DNA from 4 places in the Phyllobacterium sp. CCNWLW183 genome. Region 2 is predicted to be linked to each of the others. Evidence: riboswitches for the same ligand, from Rfam matches in the RefSeq annotation. Region 2 holds a riboswitch; each other region holds the start of a gene.
The links. A riboswitch is a leader RNA that binds a small molecule or an ion and turns the genes downstream of it on or off. The one in region 2 is predicted to bind cobalamin.
Positions count from the first base shown of each region.

Region 1: linked by a shared signal. The riboswitch ahead of V9K95_RS03130 (CbtB domain-containing protein) and the one ahead of nrdH (glutaredoxin-like protein NrdH) in region 2 are both predicted to bind cobalamin.
Region 3: linked by a shared signal. The riboswitch ahead of V9K95_RS10925 (ABC transporter ATP-binding protein) and the one ahead of nrdH (glutaredoxin-like protein NrdH) in region 2 are both predicted to bind cobalamin.
Region 4: linked by a shared signal. The riboswitch ahead of V9K95_RS05225 (aromatic ring-hydroxylating oxygenase subunit alpha) and the one ahead of nrdH (glutaredoxin-like protein NrdH) in region 2 are both predicted to bind cobalamin.

Region 1 covers NZ_JBBCBN010000001.1:661,629-666,410, forward strand. The annotation lists gene cobN (cobaltochelatase subunit CobN) at 1-600, opposite strand, end outside; gene cobW (cobalamin biosynthesis protein CobW) at 612-1,664, opposite strand; gene cobU (bifunctional adenosylcobinamide kinase/adenosylcobinamide-phosphate guanylyltransferase) at 1,669-2,193, opposite strand; gene V9K95_RS03125 (CbtA family protein) at 2,193-2,918, opposite strand; gene V9K95_RS03130 (CbtB domain-containing protein) at 3,044-3,223, opposite strand; cobalamin riboswitch at 3,273-3,505, opposite strand; gene V9K95_RS03135 (cobyric acid synthase) at 3,566-4,782, opposite strand, start outside.
Region 2 covers NZ_JBBCBN010000007.1:119,017-123,798, forward strand. The annotation lists gene nrdE (class 1b ribonucleoside-diphosphate reductase subunit alpha) at 1-2,017, opposite strand, end outside; gene nrdI (class Ib ribonucleoside-diphosphate reductase assembly flavoprotein NrdI) at 1,987-2,400, opposite strand; gene nrdH (glutaredoxin-like protein NrdH) at 2,415-2,636, opposite strand; cobalamin riboswitch at 2,881-3,103, opposite strand; gene V9K95_RS16550 (MFS transporter) at 3,213-4,544, opposite strand; gene cyoA (ubiquinol oxidase subunit II) at 4,731-4,782, shown strand, end outside.
Region 3 covers NZ_JBBCBN010000004.1:118,135-122,916, reverse strand. The annotation lists gene V9K95_RS10930 (transglutaminase family protein) at 1-839, opposite strand, end outside; cobalamin riboswitch at 1,383-1,596, shown strand; gene V9K95_RS10925 (ABC transporter ATP-binding protein) at 1,867-2,676, shown strand; gene V9K95_RS10920 (ABC transporter substrate-binding protein) at 2,673-3,620, shown strand; gene V9K95_RS10915 (FecCD family ABC transporter permease) at 3,621-4,634, shown strand; gene cysQ (3'(2'),5'-bisphosphate nucleotidase CysQ) at 4,766-4,782, opposite strand, start outside.
Region 4 covers NZ_JBBCBN010000001.1:1,091,701-1,096,482, reverse strand. The annotation lists gene V9K95_RS05235 (SDR family oxidoreductase) at 1-553, shown strand, start outside; gene V9K95_RS05230 (L-fuconate dehydratase) at 562-1,839, shown strand; cobalamin riboswitch at 2,021-2,219, shown strand; gene V9K95_RS05225 (aromatic ring-hydroxylating oxygenase subunit alpha) at 2,331-3,572, shown strand; gene V9K95_RS05220 (hybrid-cluster NAD(P)-dependent oxidoreductase) at 3,578-4,663, shown strand.

The sequences.
Region 1 (4,782 bases), on a different contig from region 2:
AATTGGAGCATCCGCCACCCAGTGTTTGCGCAATTCGGTTAGCGATGGAGCCGAGCTCCCCGGCCACCAAAGGCCCGCCTTTAATAATGGTGCAGCCTCTTGCGGCTTGTCACCACCATGGATCATGGCCGCACAATAGTCGAGGAAGTATTGCGCGTTCTGCGCTCCACCTTCCAGCAAGTAATGCCAAAGAGCGTCGCGATCCTGACGCGTAACCGTCGAAAACCGGTCCAGACCCGGGTCGGGCTTGTCATCACCCGGCAGAACCGCCAAATGAACCTTATGATTTACAGCGCAGGCGTGGAGCGCTTCCAACCCGTAAGGCCAATAGCTTTCGCCGCCGATAATCCTGACAACGATAAGTTTGGAATATTGGGCTGTCCGCTCGATATAGGCATCGACGGACATGGGATGCGCAAGCGCCATCATATTTGCCAAGCGTAACGACAAGCCATTACCAGCTTGCCGTTGGGCCATACCAAGGCTCGCAAGTTCTGTATCGGCAGCAGAAAGAAACAGCACATCTCCCGGTGTCTGGCCGAGATCAATTGCCTCGGTGCCTTCAGCAATCGTTCCTTTTTGAGCCAGCAGAAGATGCATTCAATTTCCGATCAAGCTGCAGCAGCATTAACAGCTGATGTAATGGCTGCTGAATCAATATCGTGCAGGCCAATAACAACGAGCCTTGTCTGGCGTTCTTCGCCCGGATTCCAGCTACGATCAAAATAATGCTCGATGCGTGATCCGACGGCTTGAATGACCAGGCGCATAGGCTTGCCGGGTACATCAACGAAACCTTTGAGCCGCAGGACATCATGATCGACGATCACATGCTTCAACTTCTCAACAAATGATTTGGGCTCTGCAACCGGCCCAAGCCCAACGACAAAGCTTTCAAATTCATCGTGATCGTGCTCTTCGCCTGCCTCATGTTCCATCTCGTGATGGGACTTGCGGTTCGCAATATCCTCTTCGGTGCCAATACCAAGTCCAAGTAGGAGTTGATTGCTAAGCTTGCCAAAGCTAGCCGAAACCATGTTAAGTGAACGCGATGAGCGGCTCTGCACGTCACTCTTGACCCCGGCAAGTTGAGCTTCGTCAATAAGATCGGTCTTATTCAGAACAATAAGATCGGCGGCGCGAATTTGATCCTCGAACAGCTCTTCCAGCGGGCTGTCGTGATCAAGTGACTCGTCCTGCTCGCGCTGAGCATCAACCTTATCGTGATCATCTGCAAAACGGCCTTCCGACACGGCGGCAGCATCAATAACGGTAACAACGCCATCAACGGTTACCTGTGTCTTGATTTCCGGCCAGTTAAAAGCGGCAACCAGCGGCTGTGGAAGAGCAAGACCGGACGTTTCAATGACAATGTGATCAAAGCGATCAGGTCGATCCAGAAGCTTGGTCATGGTGGGAATGAAATCATCGGCCACGGTGCAGCAAATGCAGCCATTGTTAAGTTCGATCATATCTTCGTCGCGGCACGCTTCGATACCGCAGCCTTTGAGCAAATTCCCGTCAACGCCAAGATCACCAAATTCGTTGATGATCAGCGCGATGCGCTTGCCATTGGCATTTTCGAGCAGATTTCGGATCATTGTAGTCTTGCCCGAACCGAGAAAGCCAGTGATGACCGTTGCCGGAATCTTGTGACCCTGCATTTTGTTATCCCTTCATTTTGAGCGGCAGCCCTGCTGCCACGAAATAGACTTTTGCCGCAGCGGCAGCCACGGCTTGATGCAATCGGCCTGCGTGATCACGAAACTCACGTGCCATGCGGTTTTCCGGTACTATTCCAAGACCAACCTCATTGGAAACCAGAACAATGGCACCGGCGAGATGGCTCAGTGTGTTTGTCAGACGTGTTATTTCGGCGTCGATATCACGTTCGGCCATCATTAAATTGGTCAGCCACAGTGTAAGGCAATCGACCAGGATTGCCTTTTCGACACCAGCAAGACTTTCCAGTTTTCCGGCCAGATCAATTGGTTCTTCAACTGTAATCCATCGGGATCCGCGCCGCGCTCTATGATGCCCAATTCGCTCGGACATTTCATCATCCCACGCTCTGCCGGTGGCAAGATAAATAGCATCCCACCCGGATGATTCGATCAGACCTTCGGCAAAGGACGATTTGCCGGAACGCGCGCCTCCAAGAATAAGGGTAATTTCGCGTTCCAGCGGTTGCATTACTGCTCAAGCTCCGATGAAGCATAATTCTGAATTGCCCAGCCCAGTGCAGTACCAAGTACAACCCAGAAGAAGAGATTGGTTGCCAGTGCTGAGACGGCGAACTCTGAGGCAAGTGTCGGAGGCACCGCTGATGTCAGATCTTCTGCTTCCGGTGCGCCATAAATATGGGGAGCGACAATCAATACAACACCAAGAAGCTTAGCCCAAATCTGCTCACGCAGTACGATCAGATAGACGCCGCCCGCCGTCAGAATGACAGTTATCAGCCACCAGGTCTGCCGCATGGCCAGATCGGCTGCAGGCATAGCAGGCAATTCAGGGGCAAGGCTGAACGCCGGTGCAAAATTGAAGATGAAAAATCCTGCAAGCCCCCAATAGATTCCGTTCTGAAGGGTAATGCGACGACCGAGGAAAAGCGCCGCAGCACCAGTGATCAACGCAAAGCCTGCTCCAGCCACCAGATTGATCAACAACGTATTACCGAGACGTCCAAATGGCAGTTCGGGACCCGCCTCTTCCGCATGTTCGTGCGGAGTAACCGCCGCAGGTGCAGATTCGCTCGCAGAGGCAGGCGTATCATGGGAATGACCTCCGCCACCCGCACTTTCATACTCTTCCGCATGCAATATGAGCGGTACATTTTTTACATACATGGCCGGTGTTAGAATTATTCCGGCAAACAGACCGGCTATGATTGTAGCCAGCAAATATTTGACCAACATGGAGTCGACTCCCCAATTCCAAAAGCGAGACGCCGGGCACCTGCAAAGGCCCCGGACCAAACAAACCATCATTATTTCAATGCTTAAGGGTCGATAGCTGAATCAGCATTTCAGCTTTCAAAGACTCAATGGCAAGGAAATCCATATGAATGGCGGGTGTCGTGTGCTGTGTCATGCAGCGTTTCAGAATGTGAAAGACCGACGCCATAAATAATGAACACGCCGAGAAGCAATGACACAACAGCCGTCGTCAGACGCGATGCGAGTGGGAGAGAAATCGTATTAGAAGTACGAACAGTAGCCATAACAACCTCCGTGCAGGGCCAGAAGGGAAAATCCCCCTCGGTTTTGGGCACTATTACCCTGTGATTGGCAGGTCTCCTGGCTCGCGGGTCGCAAGATAAATGCCGCCTTCCCGGTTTCCCAGTGACTGCCGTCCGCTTTCGCGTTCAGCATGGCATATACCCTAACCGCTCTACAGTCGCGGGGTCGGCTGCGGTGGGGTCGCCCTAATGGGTACGACCGTCGCATTCCCTTTTGATCCCTGGCCTTTGGCCAATGCGGGAACCAATCATCTGCTGAACGTTATTCACCAAGCGCTCTAAAAGTCAAACGAATCTGCGACACCTTGATCGCTGCCTACGCCGTCAGACACGTTTAAGCGCAAACAATGCCTCGATATCCAGAACTGACTCCAATTGCGCTGCAATGGAGTCGAGCGCCGCATCTACACCAGCGTGATAATCGAGAACGCCAGCAGATATTCCCATGGACTTTAAAAGTGCTGCCCGGAATGCGTCCGCGTTGAAAAGCCCGTGCATATAGGTACCGAATACTTTGCCGTCAGCGGATATTGCACCATCCGCTATGCCATCAATATTCACGGCTGGCCGGATGCAATCGGGGCCAGTCGTTCGACCAAGGTGAATCTCATAGCCCTTCAACGGTATGTCAAACTGCAATGAATGGGCTTGGACATTGCGCACGGTCTTCTCCGGCTCCATAACTGTATCAATATCGAGATAACCAAGACCTCTAATTTCCCTGATATTTCCTTCAATCCCTTGGGGGTCAGATACTGTTTTACCCAGCATCTGGAAGCCGCCACAAATGCCGATAATATGACCACCTCTGCGCCTGTGCAGATCAAGATCGCGGTCCCAGCCATTTTCACGGAACCGTTGAAGGTCACCAATGGTGGATTTGGAGCCCGGAATAATGACCAAACCTGCATCTGCAGGGATTCGCTCGCCACTTTTGATCATGACGACCTCGACTTGCGGTTCAGCTATCAGCGGATCGAAATCATCAAAATTGGCAATGCGATCAAGCACTGGAACGGCAATTTTCAACGCCCGCCCATCACCTTTGACCAGCCGTTCCAATACAACCGAGTCTTCCGCCGGAAGACGGGAGGCATCTTTCAACCAAGGGACAACCCCGAAGGACGGCCAGCCCGTAAATTGTGTGATAGATTTCAAACCGTCATCGAAAAGCGAAATGTCGCCGCGAAACTTGTTGATCAGATAACCGGAAATCATATCCCGATCTTCAGGAGAAAGAATTGCGTGCGTGCCGACAATCGACGCTATCACCCCGCCTCGATCAATATCGCCAACCAGAACCACAGGCACATTGGCTTTGACGGCAAAGCCCATATTGGCGATGTCCCCTGATCGCAGATTGATTTCTGCGGGCGATCCAGCTCCTTCAACGATGACTATGTCCGCATCGGCACGAACGATATCCCACGACTCCATAACCGCATTCAGCAATCCCGCCTTGTATTGCTGATAATCCCTGCCCTTCGCCTGTCCCCAAACTTTACCCTGGACAATGATTTGGCTGCCCGTTTCTGACTGAG
Region 2 (4,782 bases):
TATCGCGGAAGAAGAGCGTCAGCGACAAGCCCTGATCGACATGCTGCGTTGCTGCAGCATAGGTATCGATGATCTTTTCCGGGCCAATCTCATAGGCGTCCTGATAGTAATCAAGATTATCATTGGTCAGAAACGCGGCCGGGTAGTAGACGCGGCCGATCTTGCCCTCCTTGCGGATTTCGATCTTCGACACGATCGGATGGATCGAGGAGGTTGAGTGATTGATGTAGGAAATGGAGCCCGTGGGCGGCACAGCCTGCAGGTTCTGATTGTAAAGACCGGATACCACCACAGCCTCTTTCAGTGCCAGCCAGTCGGCCTGTGTCGGGATCGCAATGCCAGCTGTTTCGAACAATTCGCGGACCCGCTCAGTTGCTGGCAGCCATTCCTGCGCCGTATACTTGTCGAAATATTCTCCAGATGCATATTTCGAGTTCTCGAAGCCCTTGAAGCTTTGGCCGCGTTCAACCGCTAGGCGATTGGATGCGCGAACGGCGTGATAGGTCACGGTGTAGAAATAGATATTGGTGAAATCGATACCTTCGTCAGAGCCGTAATAAATGCGTTCGCGGGCCAGGTAACCATGCAGATTCATCTGCCCAAGGCCGATGGCATGGCTGTCATCATTACCCTTTTCGATAGAAGGCACCGACGAGATATGGCTCATGTCCGAGACGGCGTTCAGCGCCCTGATGGCCGTTTCGATGGTTTTGCCAAAATCCATTGAATCCATTGCGGCGGCAATATTCAGCGAGCCGAGATTACAGGAGATATCCTTGCCCATATGGCTATAGGACAGATCGGCATTGTATTCGCTCGCCTCGCTGACCTGAAGGATTTCCGAGCACAGATTGCTCATGGTGATGCGCCCTGCAATCGGGTTGGCGCGGTTCACTGTGTCCTCGAACATGATGTAGGGATAGCCGCTTTCGAACTGGATTTCGGCCAAGACCTGAAAGAAGTCGCGAGCCTTGATTTTCTTTTTGCGGATACGCGAATCTGCGACCATTTCACGGTACTTTTCTGTCACCGAAATTTCCGTAAAGGCCACGCCGTAGACCCGCTCTACGTCATAGGGAGAGAACAGATACATATCCTCATTGTTCTTCGCCAATTCGAAAGTAATATCCGGCACGACAACGCCGAGCGACAGCGTCTTGATACGGATTTTCTCATCCGCATTTTCGCGCTTGGTATCGAGGAAACGCATTATGTCGGGATGATGTGCGTTCAGATAGACCGCACCTGCCCCCTGTCTTGCACCAAGCTGGTTGGCATAGGAAAAACTATCCTCCAAAAGCTTCATGACTGGAATGATGCCGGATGACTGATTTTCAATCTGCTTTATCGGCGCGCCCGCTTCACGGATATTGGTGAGCGACAACGCAACGCCTCCCCCGCGCTTGGAGAGCTGCAGGGCCGAGTTGATACCCCTCGCGATTGATTCCATATTGTCTTCAATTCGGAGCAGAAAGCAGGACACCAGCTCGCCGCGCTGTTTCTTTCCCGCATTGAGAAAAGTGGGAGTTGCAGGCTGGAAACGCCCGGAAATGATCTCGTCAACCATATCCCGCGCCAGGGTTTCATTTCCTTGCGCCAGCGTCAGCGCCACCATGCAGATGCGGTCCTCGTAACGCTCAAGATAGCGTTTTCCGTCAAAGGTCTTCAGCGTGTAGCTGGTGTAATATTTGAATGCGCCAAGAAATGTTGGAAACCTGAATTTCTTGGCATAGGCATGGTCAAACAGATCGCGCATGAAATTGAAGGAATATTGATCAAGCACCGCGCGCTCATAATAGCCTTCGGTTACCAGGTAATCGAGCTTCTCGCGCAAATTGTGAAAGAACACCGTATTCTGGTTCACATGCTGCAGAAAATACTGCTTCGCCGCCATACGATCCTGATCGAACTGGATGTTGCCCTCCTCATCATAAAGGTTCAGCATCGCGTTCAGCGCGTGGTAATCCAGCACTGGTTCGTTGGCTTTCACTGGTCGTTCGAGCGTGAGCGTGTCCAAAATCGTTCCAATCCATGTTTGACGTTTACGACATCCTGCTCCGTGCCGATCAGCTCGAACCTGTAAAGGTAAGGCACCTGGCATTTGGCAGAGATGATGTCGCCGGCAATCCCGAAGGTCGCTCCGAAGTTACTGTTACCCGCGGAAATCACGCCGCGGAGGTTTAAACGGTTTTCCGCCTGGTTGAGGAAGCGGATCACCTGTTTTGGAACGGCACCCTTGCCGCCATCGCCGCTATATGTTGGCACGATCAAAATATAGGGTGCGTTGATCTTCAGCTCCTCACGAGAGCTGATCGGTATCCGTTGTGAGGTGAAGCCCAGCTTGGAAACAAAACGGTGGGTATTCTCCGACCTGCTCGAAAAATAAACGATCCCACTCATGACACCCATCCCTGTCAGGCAAGGGTGCTAATCATATCCGGGCGGAAACCGGCCCAGTGTTTTTCGCCGGCGACAACCACAGGTACCTGGCGGTAGCCGAGGCTCTGAACCAGTTCGAGAGCATCCTGATCGTTGGAAATATCAATAACGTCATACTCCATACCCTGCCGGTCAAGAGCTCGGGTCGTGGCGGTACACTGGACACAGGCCGGCTTGCTGTAAACGACAATATTCATGACTTCCTCATTTGATTTTGGTCGTGATAACATGGTCTGGCAGCTCTGATTGCTGCCAGCTAGTTTGGTTTAAAACTGTATGACTTACTCAAGTGCCGCCCGATTTACGGCGGGTCACCCACAATCAATGCGCTGGATAGGTTTCTCATGCACTTCACCCTGTAGCTCGCTCGTGGAGGGGCAGGGAAGCGTTTTACACGGAAAATCCCCGTGCATTGGCGCGACCGCTCCGGCACCCCGCCGGTGGACTCATCAGATCAAGGCAGGTCTCCTGGCTCGCAGATCAACGCACTTATTCTTGCCTTCCCGGGGCCTAGAGCCCCAGTGACAGTATCGAACACGTGCTAGCCGCTTACAGTTGCGGGGGCAGCTCCGGCATCACAGTACCTTATTGGCACCACTCACCGTATTCCCGTCTTAGCTTCCCACTCTCGCGAATCGGAAGAACCTTGAACACTATATATAGTAGTGGATGTTAAAAATCCGTCAACAGCTAGATCAAACCAAAATTGAAACTATGCACAGCTGCCAATCAATTTGGCGCTGCGCACGAAAATGGAATGAGTGAGGAAGGGACTACACGTCCTGATTGTCGGTCTGACGATTCAAGCTGAGGGCTATAAGCGTGCACACAGCACCGGAGAGCAGATAGCCACCCGCAGCTATCAGGCCGAAATGGCTGGATAGCAGCAGCGCGACCAGCGGTGCGAAACCCGCCCCGAACAACCATGCCATATCGCTGGTCAATGCCGAGCCGGTATAGCGGAACTTCTTTGAGAACCGCGAGGCCACTGAGCCGGATGACTGGCCGAAGGACAGACCAAGCAAAATAAATCCGAGGATCATGAAGATCAGTTCGCCGATGTCGCCGCCATCAAGCAATTGAGGAGCAAATCCACTGAACACGGCAATGGCTATGGCGGTGCCGCCCAGCAGATTCCGGCGTCCGACGCGGTCGGCAATCGTGCCCGACGCAAACACGGTAATGACGCCCACAGCCGCTCCGAATGCTTCAATCAAAAGAAAGCGGGCCGGGCCCTGATCCGTAAACAGGAAGACCCAAGACAGTGGAAATACCGTTACCATATGAAAGAGCGCAAAACTCGCAAGCGGTGCAAAAGCACCAATGACCACGTGGCGACCTTCATGCTGTAATGTGTTGGCCACCGTCGTTGGCTGCAGTTCTCTGCTTTCATATAATTTTGCATATTGCGGCGTAACAACCATTCGCAACCGTGCAAACAGCGCCACCACATTAATAGCGAAAGCAACGAAAAACGGATAGCGCCAGCCCCAGCTCAGGAAGTCTTCTGCGGAAAGATTGGCAACGAAAAATGCGAACAGCCCGGCCGCAACCATAAGCCCCAAGGGAGCACCGAGTTGCGGTATCATCGCATACCAGCCACGGCGTTGCTTAGGTGCATTGAGCGCCAGAAGCGATGCGAGGCCATCCCACTCACCGCCTAGCGCAAGCCCCTGTCCTATCCGGAACAGTGCCAAAAGCGCTGCAGATGCCCAACCGACCTGGGCATAACCGGGTAGGAACGCCACCGCAACGGTCGAGCTACCAAGCAGGAACAGGGCAATCGTCAATTTTACGCCACGGCCATAAGTGCGATCGATCTGCATGAAGATAACCGTGCCGATCGGCCGCGCAAGAAAGGCCAGCGCAAAAATACCGAACGAATAGATCGTACCCGTCAGAGCATCAACATAGGGGAACACCAGTTTCGGAAAGACCAGCACAGAGGCAATAGCATAGACGAAGAAGTCAAAGAATTCGGACGTTCTGCCGATAATCACGCCGATGGCAATCTCGCCAACGTTAACGTCGTCATGTCGCGAGTGAAGGCGCGTTGCGTCCTGCTCAAGCGTTGTCGAAGATGCCGCTCCTGTTTTCGCGCTCATTGCCCGGTGCGCTCCTCGATCAAATATTGAAACCGTTCAGGTCTGCTCGTTTGCGGTCACTGCTAGCGTATCCTTTATCATTGTGACACACTACGGGAGGATTGGGCAAATTGTCCAATGTCGCTCTGACTATGGTGCAGCTAGTGATGGCGCAACTAGGCGCTGTTTCCATTGACAGGAAGTCTCTTGAACCGTTTTTTTGCCATCGCCCTGCTTCCACTGCTTGCATTGCTTAGCG
Region 3 (4,782 bases), on a different contig from region 2:
ACATTGGCCGGTTCAGCCATGCCTGAAATCGGTGCAGCATTGCGATAATGAGGTGTTGCGGCCAGCGGGACATGACTTTCGCCAGTCAGCAACCCCGATGTCGGATCAAGGCCAATCCAACCGGCACCCGGCAAGTAGACCTCGCACCAGGCATGTAGATCAGTAAAATCCGTCGTTGTCCCGGCAGGCCCATCCAGCGCCACCAGATCGGGCTTTAACTGGATGAGGTAGCCGGAAACAAAACGCGCCGCCAAGCCAAGATGACGCAAGGTCTGGACGAGAAGCCAGCTGGTATCACGGCACGAACCTGTACGGACATTCAACGTGGTTTCCGGCTCTTGGACACCGGTTTCCATGCGGATAACATAACCAATCTCGCGCTGGATGCGGGCATTAAGGTCCACGACGAAATTGACTGTATTGGTGCTTGAGCGATCAATCGTTGCCAGAAAATCCGACAGAAGCGGCCCAATCGGCTCCGGCTTCATATATATGGAAAGATCGTCGCGTATATCTTCGGGGTAAGCGAATGGCCAGATTTCCCCGGCAGGTTCGACGAAGAAATCAAACGGATTATAGACGGTCATATCGGCAATGAGATCGACTTCGATCTTGAGCTCCGTGACGGGCTCAGGAAAGACAAAACGGGCCAGAAAATTACCGTAAGGGTCCTGCTGCAAATTGACGAAATGGTTGGATGGACTGACCTTCAACGAGTGGCTCAGCACTTTGGTTCTCGAGTGCGGAGCTGGTTGAAGGCGGATGATCTGCGGCCCGAGCATGATGGGGCGATCATATTTATAGTGAGTCAGGTGATAGACTGCTGCGTGAATTGCCATGTCGCCCCAAAATTCAATAAAACATCGATGTCGCCAAAGGCTACATGCGAAGCCTAGCCTACTCCATCGGCTTGTTCACGCTTAAAAAACTTATTCTGCCATTTATTTTAGCACGTACTGAATCTGCACCTTAAACGGGCTGGCAAAATGGACGACACAACCAAATCCAAGAGAGGGGGTAATATAATTTGCATTAGGCTTGCTGCGTGGTTCGACGGAGCTCACCATGAGGGAGGTTATTATTTGCAGGAAGTCACTTCCTGCAAGGTTATCGACCAATGTGCAATCAAACCACATTCCTCGTGGTGAGCCCCGTCGAACCACGCAGAAACTCAATGCCAACAAAGGGTAGCTGCTGATTATCACCCTGGAATTGAAAAAGACCCGGACGAGCTGGACACTCACTATCCGGATCTCCATTCATTAAACCAGAAAACGGGAGGTGGGCGATAGCCTCCCTCTCACTCCTGAGGGAAACATAGCATTCTTCTATTTTTTCCAAGTGCTATCTCTTTTACCCCATTTCATTTTCACTTCGGTTCAACTACTAATCATCGTGATGGTTTCTCCGGCTAGACAATGCTGGAGATGAAAAGGGAACACGGTGAGGCGTACCCAAAAGGGACCGAAACCGTGGCTGCCCCCGCAACTGTAAGCGGTGAGCGACGCCTGATGATGCCACTGATCGCAAGATCGGGAAGGTAAGGCTTTGCCAAGACCCGTGAGCCAGGAGACCTGCCATCATAATTGAAATTCGAACCGGACGGGGTGTGCCGGGAGCGATGCGATGACCTCTGTCCGCATTAGCGGCACCCGAATGCTTTGAATAGCTTCCGGTTCATCGTCTGCGTTCTCTGTCCTCCCCTTGAAAGTTGGCAGGTATGAACGTTTCGCGCATCGTCACTTCGACCCAGCATCATATTATCTACCCTCTCAAACAATCGGCATTGACGATTGTTATAACATTACGCTATCTCTTACCCATGTCGAAGTCCTCAGAATATTTCCACGGCATGGGAGCGCGCCCGTGAGCCATATACAGCTTGATGCAACAGCCGTGAGCTATAAAACCGGAACCCATATTTTGGTTGATGCTGCGTCGGTCGGCATAAGATGTGGCGCAAGGCTCGCTATTATCGGGCCGAATGGCGCTGGAAAATCCACCTTGCTGCGCATGCTGGCCGGGCTGCTGCCACCGACGTCCGGCGGAATAAGCTTCAACGGCAAAATTATCGGTACAATGTCGCCGCTTGAGCGGGCCCGGCAATTTGCCTTTGTCGGCCAGACCGATGCCCCCGATCAACAGCTTCTTGTCGAGGATTATGTATCTCTTGGCCGCATTCCCCATCTGGGCGTCTTAACGCGCACGGTCGACCGGGAAATCGTCGAAGATTCCATGGAGCGCGCGCGGATCAGCCATTTCCGCCGTCGTACATTGGGTTCATTGTCAGGCGGCGAACGGCAGCGCATGCAATTGGCGCGCGCCCTCGCCCAGCAACCGGCCATCCTGTTTCTTGATGAACCGACCAATCACCTCGATCCAAAGGCGCGCAGCGAACTGCTCCTGCTGGTTGCCGGACTTAATGTCACGACCATTGCCGTTCTGCATGATTTGCCGCTTGTTGCGCCCTTTGCCACCCATGTAGCAGTCATGCACAGCGCTCAGCTTGTAGCATCAGGCACGCCCGACGAAACGCTAACCCCGCGCATTGTCAGCGATGTATTTGACCTTGATGTGCTGCGCCTCAGGCACCCATCCCGCCAACGCGATCTTATGGTGTTTGAAGCACCCGAACCAAACCATGACGCCCATTCTCACCCCCGGAGTATTTTATGAAAAAATCCCTTTTCGCCTTGGCCTTTACGATTCTATCGGCCCCGGCATTCGCCTTTCCAGTAACTGTCGACAGCTGTGGCAAAACCGTAAGTTTCGATGAAGCGCCCAAGCGCGTTGTCGTCAATGATATTAACATGAGCGAAATGGCTTTCGCGCTTGGCCTGCAATCTTCAATGGTTGGCGTGACCGGAATCACCGGCTGGTACAAGCTCGATGATGCCTTCATCAAGCAGCAGGGTTCCATTCCGGAACTTGCACCAAAAAATCCGACACTCGAGAATATTATCGCCGTGCAGCCTGATTTCTTCTTTGCCGGATGGAATTACGGCATGCGCATCGGCGGCGAAGTTACCCCCGATACACTTGCGCCCTATGGAATCAAAACCCTCGAACTGACCGAGAGCTGCGTCCATCTCGATAAAAACCGCCCTGCCGCTTCCATGGAACTTCTCTATGGCGACATCGAAAAGCTGGGCAAAATTTTCGGCAAGGAAGCAGAAGCTGAAAAACTGATTTCCGGCTGGAAGACCCAATTGGCACAGATCAAAAAGAAGGTCGGCACCAACAGCGGTACCCGCGTGTTCCTTTATGATTCCGGTGAAGACAAACCATTCACCGCTGGAAAGTTCGCCATCCCTTCAGCGATGATCAGCGAAGCTGGCGGCGTCAACATCATGGATGACCTGGAATCCAGCTGGGCCACCACCTCTTGGGAAACTGTTGCATCGCGCAATCCGCAGTTTCTCGTACTGCTCGATTATCAGGATGATGTTGGATATAAGAAGCTTCTCGATTTCCTGAAGAGCCATCCGGCGATGAAGGAAACCGATGCAGTAAAGAACGAGCGCTTTGTCGCCCTTCGTTATGCGGAACTTACGCCGGGTCCTGCGAATATCGAAGCCATCGAAAAGATTGCCAAGGCAATGCATCCGGAAGCATTCTGAGTGCATTTTCCGGCGGGAACAAAACTGACTTTAGCGGTAAGCACGGTGCTGGTCATCGTGCTTGGGCTCCTTTCCATTGCCTATGGCTCAACATTTATCGCGCTTGGCGACGTGTTGAATGCCTTGGCGCATTTTGCAGGGCTCAGCGATCTGGCCACGACTGTGCCCATAGAAAGAATTATTGTCGACCTGCGTTTGCCCCGCGCCATTCTCGGCCTGTGCGTCGGTGCTGGCCTTGGCATCATTGGCGCAATGTTGCAGACCGTTACCCGCAACGATCTCGCCGACCCCTTCCTGTTTGGTCTTTCCTCGGGGGCTGCTGCTGGCGCGGTATCGGTTATAAGTCTTTTCGGCGATCGCTTCGGCGTATGGACCCTGCCCATTGCTGCGTTCAGCGGTGGCATGCTCGCAGCTATTATCGTTCTGCTGCTGGTGCGCCGCGTACAAGGTCAAGGTCCCGAGCGCATGATCCTTGCTGGCCTTGCCGTATCCTTCATCTTCACGGCGCTTGCCAATTATATGGTGTTTTCCGGCGATCAACGCGCCGCCCATTCGGTATTGTTCTGGACGCTTGGAGGACTGGGAATTGCGCGTTGGGATAATCTGCCGCTGGCATTGATTGGCCTCGCCTCGATCCTCGTCTTCGCGCTTTATAACCACCGCAATCTTGATGCGTTTTTGGCGGGCGAAAACACCGCGGAAAGCCTCGGCGTCAGGGTCAATCGAACCCGGAATATCGTGTTTATTGTTTGTGCCTTTTCAACCGCGATCTTTGTTTCAGTATCGGGCGTTATCGGCTTTGTCGGGTTGATGATTCCCCATATTGCGCGGCGTTTTTCCGGCCAGCTCCATGCCGGACTGATTGTAACTTGCGCGCTTTTCGGAAGCATACTGCTCCTTTCAAGCGACCTCATCGCAAGACTGCTGCTCGCGCCGCAGGAATTGCCGATTGGCGTCGTCACCAGCTCCATCGGTGCGTTCTTCGTCGTCACCTTGCTGCTGCGCAAAGGATGAGATGATAATTTACTGCAGACCAAAGCCAAATGGCATTTGTTAAGGCATATGCCTGTGCGAGAGGCACTATTCTCGTGACAAACAATCTAAAGGATTTCAGCCGGGTTCCAGGTCTTAAAGCTGAAAACTGGCTATAGTCTGCCCCGAG
Region 4 (4,782 bases), on a different contig from region 2:
CAAGGCAGAAGAAGTGACGCAGGTCATTGGCGAAATCGGCGCTATCGATGTGCTGTTTAATTGCGCTGGTTTTGTCCATGGCGGTTCAATTCTCGATATGCCGGACGCCGATCTGGATTTTGCACTTGATCTCAATGTTCGCGCCATGATCCGCACGATCAGGGCGGTACTACCGGGTATGATCGAACGTAAGGACGGTGCTATCGTCAATATGTCTTCAGTCGCCAGTAGCGTGAAAGGTGTCCCGAACCGTTTTGCCTATGGCGTAACCAAGGCTGCCGTATTGGGAATAACCAAATCGGTAGCCGCGGATTATATTACGCAGGGTATTCGCTGCAATGCGATCTGCCCCGGCACGGTGGAAAGTCCTTCGCTTGAGCAACGCATGCGCGCTGGTGGCGACTATGATGCCACGCGGGCGGCATTTATCGCGCGCCAGCCCATGGGGCGTCTGGGCCTCCCGGAAGAAATCGCTGACCTTGCCGTCTATCTTGCTGGTGCTACCTACACCACGGGACAGGCCTACAATATTGATGGCGGCTGGACAGTTTAGGAAAGACCATGACCATCATCACTGATCTTCGCGTTTTCGATATCCGTTTCCCGACCTCGCAAAGTCTGGACGGATCGGATGCCATGAATCCTGACCCGGACTATTCGGCTGCCTATGTTGTGCTGGATACGGATGCAGGGCTTTCCGGCCACGGCCTTACCTTTACCATCGGGCGCGGCAATGAGATCTGCTGCCTTGCCATTGAGGCCATGAAACACCTTGTTATCGGCCTTGAACTTGATTGGATAAAGGAAAACCCGGGCAGATTCTGGCATTTTATCACCGGTGACAGCCAGTTACGCTGGATCGGCCCTGATAAGGGTGCAATGCATCTGGCCACGGGCGCGGTAGTGAACGCCGTTTGGGATTTGCTGGCCAAGGAAGCGAAGAAGCCTGTCTGGCAACTGGTCGGTGAAATGACGCCGGAAGAGATCGTCAAAATCGTGGACTTCCGCTATCTCACAGACGTGCTGACGCCTGAAGAGGCGCTGGAAATTCTGCGTAGAGCAGAGGTCGGTAAGAAAGAGCGTATTGAAACGCTAAAAGCAGATGGGTATCCCTGCTATACGACATCGGCAGGCTGGCTGGGCTATTCCGATGAAAAGCTCCGTCGCCTTTGTCAGGAGGCCGTGGATGCGGGCTTCAACCACATTAAGATGAAAGTCGGCCGCGATCTCGAAGATGATATCCGACGTCTTACCATCGCGCGTGAAGTGATCGGCCCTGACCGCATTCTCATGATCGATGCCAATCAGGTCTGGGAAGTGAATGAAGCCATTGATTGGGTGAACAAGCTTGCCTTCGTCAAGCCGTTCTTCATTGAAGAGCCAACGAGCCCCGACGACGTTGCGGGCCATCGCAAAATTCGGCAGGCTATCCATCCGGTGAAAGTCGCGACCGGTGAGATGTGTCAGAACCGCATCATGTTCAAACAGTTCATCGCCGAAGGCGCTATCGATGTCGTGCAGATCGATAGTTGCCGCATGGGTGGACTGAACGAAGTGCTGGCGGTGCTGCTTATCGCCGCAAAGTATGAGCTACCAGTCTGGCCGCATGCGGGCGGTGTTGGTCTGTGTGAATATGTCCAGCATCTGTCAATGATTGATTATATCGCCGTTTCAGGGACGAAAGAGGGCAGGGTTATCGAGTATGTCGATCATCTGCACGAGCATTTTGTTGATCCCTGCAACATTCAGGATGCGGCCTATATGCCACCCTCGCTGCCGGGCTTTTCAATTGAGATGAAACCGGAATCGATCAAGCAGTATTTGCATCACGGTCTTTAAAGCCTTTCCGCCCGGTAAATGAACCATCGCCGTCTCTGGTGATATTCATTGCTGACATGGAAAGGGTATTGTGCCGCCATTCTGACGTGCCGGAGTGGCGGCATTTTCTGTTTTTTCGGTCGTGTCGTCTTGTGTAAATGCGATGTCGTTTCCGCACCTATTCTTTTTATCATCCGGATGCTTTTATCAGGCTACTTGAGGTGCCGCTTTCTAGGGAAGGTGGAGAATTGGGAAGCCGGTTTAATCCCGGCGCTGCCCCCGCAACGGTAGTGGAGTGAAACGCGGCAAAATAGCCACTGGAGCATGGTTCCGGGAAGGCGCCGTGAGGCTCGCAAGAGCAACTCCAGAGCCCGGAAACCAGCCGCAAGCGATAACACCGACTGATCGCGGTGGGCGATCAAGGAGCATTGTTTTGTATGGGCAGCCATACGGACGGTCTTCTCCGTCACCACCAGTCAGTTCTTTCGCAAATGAGATGGCGAGGACACGACATGGACGCACATAGTGAACTACTCCGGAACCTGAAACACCGGAAACCTGGCTATGGCCTTGAGCAGGCTTTCTACAATGATCCGGAGTATTTCCGGTTGGATATGGAAAATATCTTCTACCGCGACTGGCTGTTTATCGGTCATGATTGCGAAGTGGCGCGACCGGGCAATTATTTTACCGTGCAGATTGGCGATTATCCGGTCGTTATCGTCCGGGACCGCGAGAAGAAAATACGCGCGTTTCATAACTCATGCCGCCATCGCGGGTCGCGCGTTTGTGCTTCTGAACGGGGCACCTCGGCGAAGCTTGTTTGCCCCTATCATCAGTGGACTTATGAACTGGATGGCCGTCTATTATTCGCGCGCCAGATGGGCGACGATTTCGATGCCAGCCAGCACAGCCTGAAGACGGTGCATTGCGAAAGCGTTGGCGGCTATATCTTCGTCTGCCTTGCGCCGATTGCGCCGGATTTTGCCGCTACGCGTGCCATGATCGATCCTTATCTTGCACCGCATCGCCTCAGCGAAACCAAAGTCGCCTTTCAAAGCTCGATCGTGGAGAAGGGTAATTGGAAGCTGGTGTGGGAAAACAACCGCGAATGCTACCATTGCGCCGCCAATCATCCGGAACTCTGTAAGACGTTTCCTGAAGCACCAAGCGTGACTGGCATACAAGGCTCAAAGGATGATCCGGAAATCGTGGCGCATTGGGACAAATGCGAAGCCGCAGGTCTTCCGAGCGTGTTCCGTATCGATGAAAATGGCCAGTACCGCGCAACACGCGTGCCGCTGCTTCACGAAGCCGAGAGCTATACCATGTCGGGCAAACGTGCTGTAGCGCGTCAGCTTAGCGATGATGTGAATGCACGGCAGATCGGTTCGCTATTGCTCTATCATTATCCGACGACGTGGAATCACATTCTGGGGGATCATGCCCTTTCTTTCCGCGTTCTCCCGCTTAGCCCGACCGAAACCCAGGTCACGACCAAGTGGCTGGTGCACAAGGACGCGGTGGAAGGCGTCGATTACACCATTGAGGAACTCACGCATGTCTGGCTCGAAACCAATGATCAGGACCGCCAGATCGTTGAAGAAAATGCTTTTGGCATTCGCTCTCCTGCCTATGAGCCGGGCCCTTATTCGGTAGAGCATGAAGGCGGTGTTCTGCAATTCCTTGAATGGTATTCCAACACGATGGAAACGCGCCTTTCCGGCGACAAGCGACTGAGCAAGGTAGCGTAGTGAATATGGGCATTCCTCAAAAGTACCCGCATCTCGATCAGATGCAGCCATGGAACGACCGGCTGCATCTGCTGGAGTGCCTGTCTGTCATTGAGGAAGCGCCCAATGTGAAGACATTCACATTTCGTTCCGACAATCAAAACTGGTTCCGGTATGAGCCCGGCCAGTTCATGACGTTTGAATTGGGTACGCAACCGGATGCGGTCCTGCGTACCTACACTCTCTCTTCCAGCCCCTCGCGGCCATTTACGATTGCAATCACGGTCAAAGCGCAGGATGGCAGCATCGGCACCCGCTGGATGCTGGACCACCTCACGCCGGGCGCGCGGCTGAAAGCATTTGGGCCGCTGGGTGACTTTTCGATCTCAAAACATCCCGGCGAAAAATATCTGTTTATTTCTGCCGGATCAGGCATCACGCCTATGATGTCAATGACGCGCTGGATGCAGGATTGTGCACCACAAAGCGATATTAGTTTTGTCAGTTGCGCACGCCGCCCGAGCGACATCATCTTTCGCAAGGAACTCGAATATCTGACCAGTTGCATGCCAAATCTCAAATTGTCCTTTCTGATCAAGGAACATGAAATGGGGCAGCTCTGGACGGGTATCAGAGGCAGGCTCGAAGCGCCGAAGCTTTCGCTATTGTCGCCCGACTTCAAGGAACGGACGGTTTTCTGCTGCGGTCCTGACGGATTCATGCGCGATGTTCGGGCCATGCTGGAAGAGTCCGGCTTCGATATGGCCAATTACCATCAGGAAAGCTTCGGTTCCGCCGCCGAACCTGTGCTTCCGGTAATGGACGATATTTCTACGGAGGTGTCTGAAACTGCCGCGATCGTCACTTTCTCCATGGCCGGCAAGGATGTGCACTGCGTCGCAGGCGATACAATCCTCAAGGCTGCCCGTGGTGCTGGCATTCGAATTGCCGCGGCCTGTGAATCCGGATTGTGCGGCACCTGCAAGGTCATGAAAATTTCCGGCAATGTCGATATGAACCATAATGGCGGGATTCTCGACGAGGAAATTGATGAAGGCTATATCCTGGCCTGTTGTTCCAAACCGTTGGGCAATGTCGAAGTGGAAGCCTAGCGCAAATTTTGCTCCAGCTCCCAAGCGCATTTTCGTGTTGTCGATCTCAATCCCCTTGCTTTTCCCGATGCATTGCTTGACGAAGCTCGTGTATTGCCAAAGGCCGAGATTCGCATAGA